Linked DNA regions of Sorangium aterium. The main gene of each other region encodes a partner of the protein of the gene in region 2 in a complex. Links are inferred from orthologs where the notes say so. Each region holds a gene or a part of one and is shown on either strand. Other genes may lie near its edges.

Region 1 (3,465 bases), on a different replicon or contig from region 2:
CCCAGGTGTTCGGCAACGCGGGCGACCTCCTCCAGGGGCGCCAGATGCCGTCGCACATGAGCGGGCGGCAGGTGAACCAGGTGTCCTGGTCGAGCTGCATCGGCCCGCAGCTCCCGCAGGCGGTCGGCGCCGCGTGGGCCGCGAAGCTGCGGCGCGACAGCACCGTGGTGGTGGGGTTCATGGGCGACGGCGCGACGAGCGAGCCCGATTTCCACAGCGCGATGAACTTCGCGGCGGTCTTCAAGGCGCCGTGCGTCATGATCTGCCAGAACAACCACTGGGCCATCAGCGTGCCGACGGACCGGCAGACGGCCTCGAGGACGATCGCCATCAAGGGGCGCGCCTACGGCGTCCCGTCGGTGCGGGTCGACGGCAACGACGTCATCGCCGTCTACCGCGCCGTCTCCGAGGCGGTCGCGCGGGCTCGTGACGGCGGCGGCCCCAGCTTCATCGAGGCGCTCACCTACCGCGTCGGCGCGCACTCCTCGAGCGACGACCCGAGCCGCTACAGGTCGCAAGAGGAGGTCGATCGCTGGACGGAGCGCGACCCGCTGCTGCGCCTCGGGCGCCACCTCGCCGGCCGCGGGCTCCTCGACGACGCCGCGGAGTCCTCCCTCGAGGCGGAGCTCAACGCCGAGATCGCCGCCGCCGTCGCCGAGGTCGAGGCGATGGGACCGCCTGCCCGGGAGACGCTGTTCGACGACGTCTACGCCGAGCTGCCCTGGCACCTGCGGGACCAGCGCGCAGAGCTCCTGCGCTCCCCGAAAGCGCCGGCGCACGGCGGCGGGCGCTGACCTCGGGGAGGGATTTCCCCTCGCTGCGAGGTCGTGTAAGCCCCCGGGCACCCAGGGACGGCTCGCGGGTGCGGGCGCGGCCTCAGGGCTGTCGGCGAGGGGCTTGCCTGACGAACCCCGGCGCCCCTAGTTCCAGTCTTCGAAGCGCACAAAAGGACAAGGATGAAGACCTACGACGCAATCGTGATCGGAGCCGGCCCCGGCGGTTACCCCTGCGCCATCCGGCTCGCTCAGCTCAAGCAGAAGGTGCTCTGCATCGAGAAGGAGAACGTCGGCGGCGTCTGCCTCAACTGGGGGTGTATCCCCTCCAAGGCGCTGATCTCCGCCGCGCATCTCTACGAGAAGTCGCAGGCCGGCGCCGCGATGGGCATCAAGGTCAGCGGCGTCGAGCTCGACGCCAACAAGATGCAGGACTGGAAAGAAGGCATCGTCAAGAAGCTCACCGGCGGCGTCGGGTCGCTGCTCAAGGGCAACGGCGCCGACGTGGTGAACGGCACCGCCACGGTCGTGGGGCCGAAGCGCGTGGACGTGACCCGGGCTGACGGCTCGGTGGAGCAGTTCGAGGCGACGAAGGCGATCGTGATCGCGACCGGCTCGACGACCATCGAGATCCCGACGTTCAAGTTCGACGGCGACACGATCATCGGCGCGAAGGAGGCGGTCAGCCTGCGCCGCGTCCCGAAGCGGCTGATGGTGATCGGCGGCGGCGTCATCGGCCTGGAGCTCGGCATGGTCTACCAGGCGTTCGGCGCCGAGCTCATCGTCGTCGAGGCGCTGCCGGAGCTGCTCACGGGCGTCGACCCCGACTGCACAAAGATCGTCGAGCGCAAGATCCTGAAGCGCGGCGGCACGATCCACAAGAACGCCAAGGCGCTCGGGTACGAGAAGCAGAAGGACGGCTCGGTCGGGGTGAAGATCCAGGCCGACGGCAAGGAGCAGACGATCGTCGTCGACACCGTGCTCGTCGCCGTCGGCATGCGGCCGAGCAGCAAGGGGCTCGGCCTCGAGAAGGTCGGCGTCACGGTCGATCAGCGCGGGTTCGTCCCGACGGACAAGTTCTGCCGCACCAACGTGCCCTCGATCTACGCCATCGGCGACGTCAGCGGGCCGCCCCTGCTCGCGCACAAGGCGACGAAGGAGGGCGAGATCGCCGCCGAGGTCATCGCGGGCCACAAGGCCGAGAAGGACTGGGTCGCGATCCCGGGCGCGATCTTCACCGATCCGGAGATCGCCACGGTGGGGCTCACCGAGGCGGAGGCGAAGGCGAAGGGCCTCGAGGTCAGCATCGGCAAGTTCCCGTTCTCGGTGCTCGGCAAGGCCATGGCCATGAACGAGACCGAGGGCTTCGTGAAGATCGTCGCCGACAAGAAGACGAAGCAGGTGCTCGGCGTCCACATCGTCGGGCCGGAGGCCAGCACCATGATCAGCGAGGCGTCCCTCTCGCTCGAGATGGCGGCCTTCCTCGAGGATCTCTCGCTCACGATCCACCCCCACCCGACCCTCGGCGAGTCGCTGATGGAAGCCGCCGCCCACGCCATGGGCGCCGCGATCCACATCGCAAATCGCTAGAGCGACGGTCACCCGCTTCGGATACGGGCCCACCTCGACGTTTTCGGTGCTCAGCGCACCGGAGTGCGCTTGCGCGCCGAAAACGCCGATCTGGGCCCGTCTCCTGTGCGGGAGACCGCCGCTCTGCTCTGCACTTAAGCAGAGGTGGGCGGAAACCGGTTTCGAGCACCGGAGCGCTCGAAACCAGCAGAGAGTTCCGGGAGGCGTGGAGTTCTCAGCCTTCCCGCCGCCCTTCGATTTTCGCGGCTTCTTGACGTGATGGCGGTCTACGTCAGTCGCGCATGAAATGGCACGTATACCCGGCCGGGTACTTCTCCAGGTACTTCTGGTGGTACTCCTCGGCGCGCGTGAACGGGCCGGCCTCCACGATCTCGGTGACGAGCGGAGCGCGCCACTTGCCGCTCTTGTCGACGCGCGCCTTCACCTCCTCGGCGATGCGGCGCTGCTCGGGCGTCGTGACGAAGATCGCTGAGCGGTACTGCGTCCCGACGTCGTTGCCCTGGCGGTTCCGCGTCGTCGGATCGTGCATGCGGAAGAACCACTTCTCGAGCAGCTCGGCATAGGACAGCTTCGCGGGATCGAAGACGATGCGCACCGACTCGGCGTGGCCCGTCGATCCGGTCTTCACGTCTTCATAGGTCGGCGCCTTCGTCCGGCCGCCGGCATAACCGACCTCCGTCTCGAGGACACCGGGGATCTGCCGGAGGAGCTCTTCCATCCCCCAGAAGCAGCCGCCCGCCAGGACGGCCGTCTCCAGCGTCGTCTGGCACCCAGGCGCCTCGCCCGGCGCCGGGACGGCGCAGGCGTTCGCGCTCGCTTGCTCCCTAGGCGCGCCGCCGCGGCCCTCGAACAGCGCCCGATAGGCGCCGTAACCCTCCGCCTCGAGGCGAGCCAGCGGGATGAAACGGAGGGACGCGGAGTTGATGCAGTAGCGCAGCCCTTCGGGCGCGGGCCCGTCCTCGAAGACGTGCCCGAGGTGCGAGTTGCCGGCCTTGGAGCGAACCTCCGTTCGGACCATCCCGTGGCCCCTGTCCGAGCGCTCCACGACCCGCTCCGGCTCGACGGGGCGCGTGAAGCTCGGCCAGCCGGTGCCCGAGTCGAA
Region 2 (3,584 bases):
ACTTCATCTATCCCGCGTACGACCAGATCGTGTCCGAGCTGGCGAAGTACCGCTACCGCTCGGGGGGCGAGTACCCGTCCAAGCTGGTCATCCGGACGCCGTTCGGCGGCGGCATCCGCGGCGGGCACTACCACTCGCAGTCGCCCGAGGCGCAGTTCGTCCACGTGGCGGGCCTGAAGGTCGTGTGCCCGTCGAACCCGGCCGACGCGAAGGGGCTCCTGCTCTCGTCGATCCGGGACCCGGATCCGGTGCTGTTCTTCGAGCCGAAGCGCATCTACCGCGCCGCGAAGGGCGACGTCCCCGAGGGCGAGTACACGGTCCCGCTCGGCCAGGCGAAGGTGGTCCGGCCGGGCTGGCACGTGACGCTCGTGGTCTGGGGCGCAATGCTCTACGAGGCGCTCGACGCGGCGAACCAGGCGGCCGCGCAGGGCGTCGAGTGCGAGGTGATCGATCTGCGCACGCTGTGGCCGCTCGACATCGACACGGTGATCGAGTCGGTGAAACGGACGGGCCGGTTCATCGTGGTGCACGAGGCGCCGAAGAGCTGCGGCCTCGGGGCGGAGCTCGTCTCGCTGGTCAACGAGAAGGCGTTCCTCCACCTGGAGGCGCCGCCGCTCCGGGTCACGGGCTTCGACACCCCGTTCCCGTACACCCTCGAGAACGAGTATCTCCCCCTGTCCCATCGTATCCTTCCGGCGATCCTCGAGACGGCGAGGTACTGACGCATGGGCAAGTACGAGTTCAGGCTTCCGGACATCGGTGAGGGCGTCACCGAGGGCGAGATCGTGACCTGGCTGGTGTCGCCGGGCGACATGGTCGCCGAGGACCAGCCGATGGTCGAGGTGATGACCGACAAGGCGACGGTGACGATCACGTCGCCGCGCACGGGCCGCATCGTGGAGACGCGGGGCAAGGTGGGCGGGGTCGTCCCCGTCCACTCGGTGCTCGTCGTGTTCGACCTCGACGACCGGCCTGCGGCGGCGCCGCCCGCGTCGGGGGCGGGGGTGCGCCAGGGTGGCGCGAAGTCCGGGGCTGCGGAGCCGCCCGCGGCGGCGGCCGCGAAGTCCGGGGCTGCGGAGCCCGCGGCGACGGCGGTCGGCGACATCCGGGAGGACCTCCCGGGGATGAACCTGGTGGCGCCGGCGCGGTCCGCGTGGGCGAACGGCAGCATCGGCGCGGGCACGCGCGGGGCGGCCTACTTCAACGAGAAGCCGCTCGCGACGCCTGCGACGCGCAAGCTGGCGCGCGACCTCGGGGTCGACCTGCGGCGCGTGCCGCCGACCGGCCCGGCGGGCCGCGTGACGAAGGACGACGTGCGGGCGCTCGAGGCGCCCGAGGAGGCGGCCCCGGCGCTGCCGGAGGCGGCCCCGAGGCGGGGAGCGGGCGCGGCGGCCCCGGCGCTGCCCGAGGCGGCGCCGAGGCCCGGCCAGCTGGACGAGGAGCCGGGAGCGGCCCGACCCGAGGGAGAGCGCGGCCGGGGGTTGCCGACGGCGCCGGGCGACGAGCGCATCCCGCTGCGGGGCGTGCGCAAGCGGATCTTCGAGGCGATGTCGCGGTCGAAGCACACGGCGGCGCACTTCACCTTCGTCGAGGAGTGCGACGTCTCCGCGCTGAAGGAGCGCCGCGCGCGCCTGCGCCCGCTGGCCGAGAAGGCGGGCGTCAAGCTGACGTTCCTGCCCTTCTTCGTGAAGGCCGTTGTCGCGGCGCTCAAGAAGCACCCGACGTTGAACAGCGCGTTCGACGAGGCGACGCAGGAGATCGTCGTCAAGAAGAGCTATCATATCGGCATCGCGTCCGCGACCGAGGCCGGGCTCATCGTGCCTGTCGTGCGCGACGCGGATCGGCGGAGCGTGCTGGAGATCGCGCAGGAGATCGCGCGGCTCGGCGAGGACACGAAGTCGGGGCGGGTGAAGCCGGAGGATCTCGGCGGCTCGACGTTCACGATCACGTCGCTCGGCCAGCAAGGGGGGCTGTTCGCGACGCCGATACTGAACTTCCCCGAGGTCGCGATCCTGGGGATCCACCAGATGAAGCAGAAGCCGGTGGTGCGCGACGGGCAGATCGTCATCGGCGAGGTGATGCTGGTGTCGCTGTCGTTCGACCACCGGATCATCGATGGCCACGTGGGGGCGGCGTTCGCCTACGAGATCATCGGGTACCTGGAGGATCCGGATCGGCTGTTTTTGGAGATGAGCTGAGCAGAAGCCCGGCTGCCGGGCTGGTGCCGCTCAGGCTCGTCCCTGGTCGCGCGTGAGGTCGTGCCGAGCTGCCTGGCATCGCGCGCTGGCCTCTCTACCGTCCGGGTGCCCTACCGGGATCTCCCGGAGCACGCCCATCATACCGAGCGAGCTCGGCTCAAGACGAAGACGCGGTGACCACCAAGCTGCGCGCCGCCATCCAGACGCCCGTGCTGCTTGCAAAGGGGCGAAGGGCTTCGCTCAGCGCCCGCTCGAACGCGGGCTTGAGCGATGGGTCCGTGTCCGCCATGAAGCGGGCCGATGGCCCAATTTGCATCGAGTACTCCACTGCCTCGGCGATGTCTCGCGCCGCTCCCAGTTGAATCATCGTCTCGCGGGGTTCGATGTTCACGCGCTTGAAACCCGCAGCGCCGAGCACCTGCTGGACGAACGCGGGAGCGGAAAAGTAAAACGGCCCAGGCTGGCCGGGCTGCAGCAGCGCGGGCATCGGATGATCGGGCGAGACGCTGCGCGCCGCCATGAGCGGCACGTGAGCCCAGTCATTGCGCTCCAGCTCTTGCCAGCACACGAAAGCCAGGCGCCCGCTCGGTCGCAGGCTCTCACGCATCTCGCGGAAGGCCGCGACGGCATCTGGAAAGAACATCACGCCGAAGCGTGAGTAGATGGCATCGAACGGCACCTCGAAGGTCTGACGTGCAGCGTCTCCCAGGATGATCTCGACGTTGCCGAGGCCCGCTTGCGCGACGCGCCCGCGCGCAGCCGTCACCATCGGCTCCGATATGTCGACCCCGACGACCGCTCCCGTCGCTCCCACGCGGACCGCGAGCTCGATGCAGCTCTGGCCCGCGCCACAACCCACGTCGAGCACCCGCTCACCCGCTTGGAGCTGCAAGCGTTCCAGCGCCGGGCGCCCGAGGGGCTCCAGCTGCGCGTCAGTTTGCGCCTGCAACTTCACCCACGCTTGCCCGCTCGATTCTCGCCATGCGTCTTGAGCTTGCATCACGCCGTTTCTCTGCCGAAGAGGATATGCGCCCCGGCCGACCGAACGCAAGCCGGCTCGGCGCGGCAGCCAGGCGTTCGCATGGAGATGCCCTGGGGCACGTCGAAGACGTGGGCGGACGGAAGGATCCCTTGTCGCGCGGGGCCGGAACCGGCAACATCGCGCGCCGTGATCGCGATTCCCAAGACCCTCGAGGACGCGTTGCGCGACCGGTTCGTCGTGCCCTTCGTCGGCGCCGGCGTGTCCATGGCCGCGCTGGACCGGAACGGGAAGCGGATGTTCCCCAGCTGGGGAGACCTGCTCCTCGGGGCAGCCGCGCGCCTCCGCGAGGACGGCAAGCGGCCCGAGACCAACGTCGTGGAAGGGCTGCTGGAGAAGCGGGCGCC

Evidence for each region. Proteins that work in one complex are often made in the same cells at the same time.
Region 1: the proteins of POL72_RS35540 (region 2) and lpdA are in contact, whole or in part, in a crystal structure (PDB 1EBD), measured with the Geobacillus stearothermophilus proteins. The link is inferred for Sorangium aterium from one-to-one orthologs. Residues at the interface, in WP_033016211.1 of Geobacillus stearothermophilus: Ile130, Ala131, Met132, Pro133, Arg136, Arg140, Glu141, Asn155, Arg157; in WP_049624544.1 of Geobacillus stearothermophilus: Pro340, Ser341, Asp344, Tyr345, Arg403, Asp406, Val408, Glu431, Ala432, Gly433, Asp438.

What each region holds. Positions count from the first base shown.
Region 1 is NZ_JAQNDK010000005.1:391,546-395,010, forward strand. Bases 318-3,159 are described here. They hold lpdA (dihydrolipoyl dehydrogenase), read left to right. Parts: upstream 318-956; coding sequence 957-2,363; downstream 2,364-3,159. Other genes in these bases: POL72_RS39750 (thiamine pyrophosphate-dependent dehydrogenase E1 component subunit alpha), read left to right, coding at 318-794; POL72_RS39760 (bifunctional methionine sulfoxide reductase B/A protein), read right to left, coding at 2,635-3,159. In the rest of the region: more of POL72_RS39750, read left to right, coding at 1-317; more of POL72_RS39760, read right to left, coding at 3,160-3,465. UniProt on the Escherichia coli protein: Lipoamide dehydrogenase is a component of the glycine cleavage system as well as of the alpha-ketoacid dehydrogenase complexes.
Region 2 is NZ_JAQNDK010000004.1:1,091,715-1,095,298, reverse strand. The notes cover bases 1-2,961. They hold POL72_RS35540 (dihydrolipoamide acetyltransferase family protein), read left to right. Parts: upstream 1-725; coding sequence 726-2,198; downstream 2,199-2,961. Other genes in these bases: POL72_RS35535 (class I SAM-dependent methyltransferase), read right to left, coding at 2,356-2,961; POL72_RS35545 (alpha-ketoacid dehydrogenase subunit beta), read left to right, coding at 1-722. Also shown: more of POL72_RS35535, read right to left, coding at 2,962-3,198; POL72_RS35530 (SIR2 family protein), read left to right, coding at 3,367-3,584.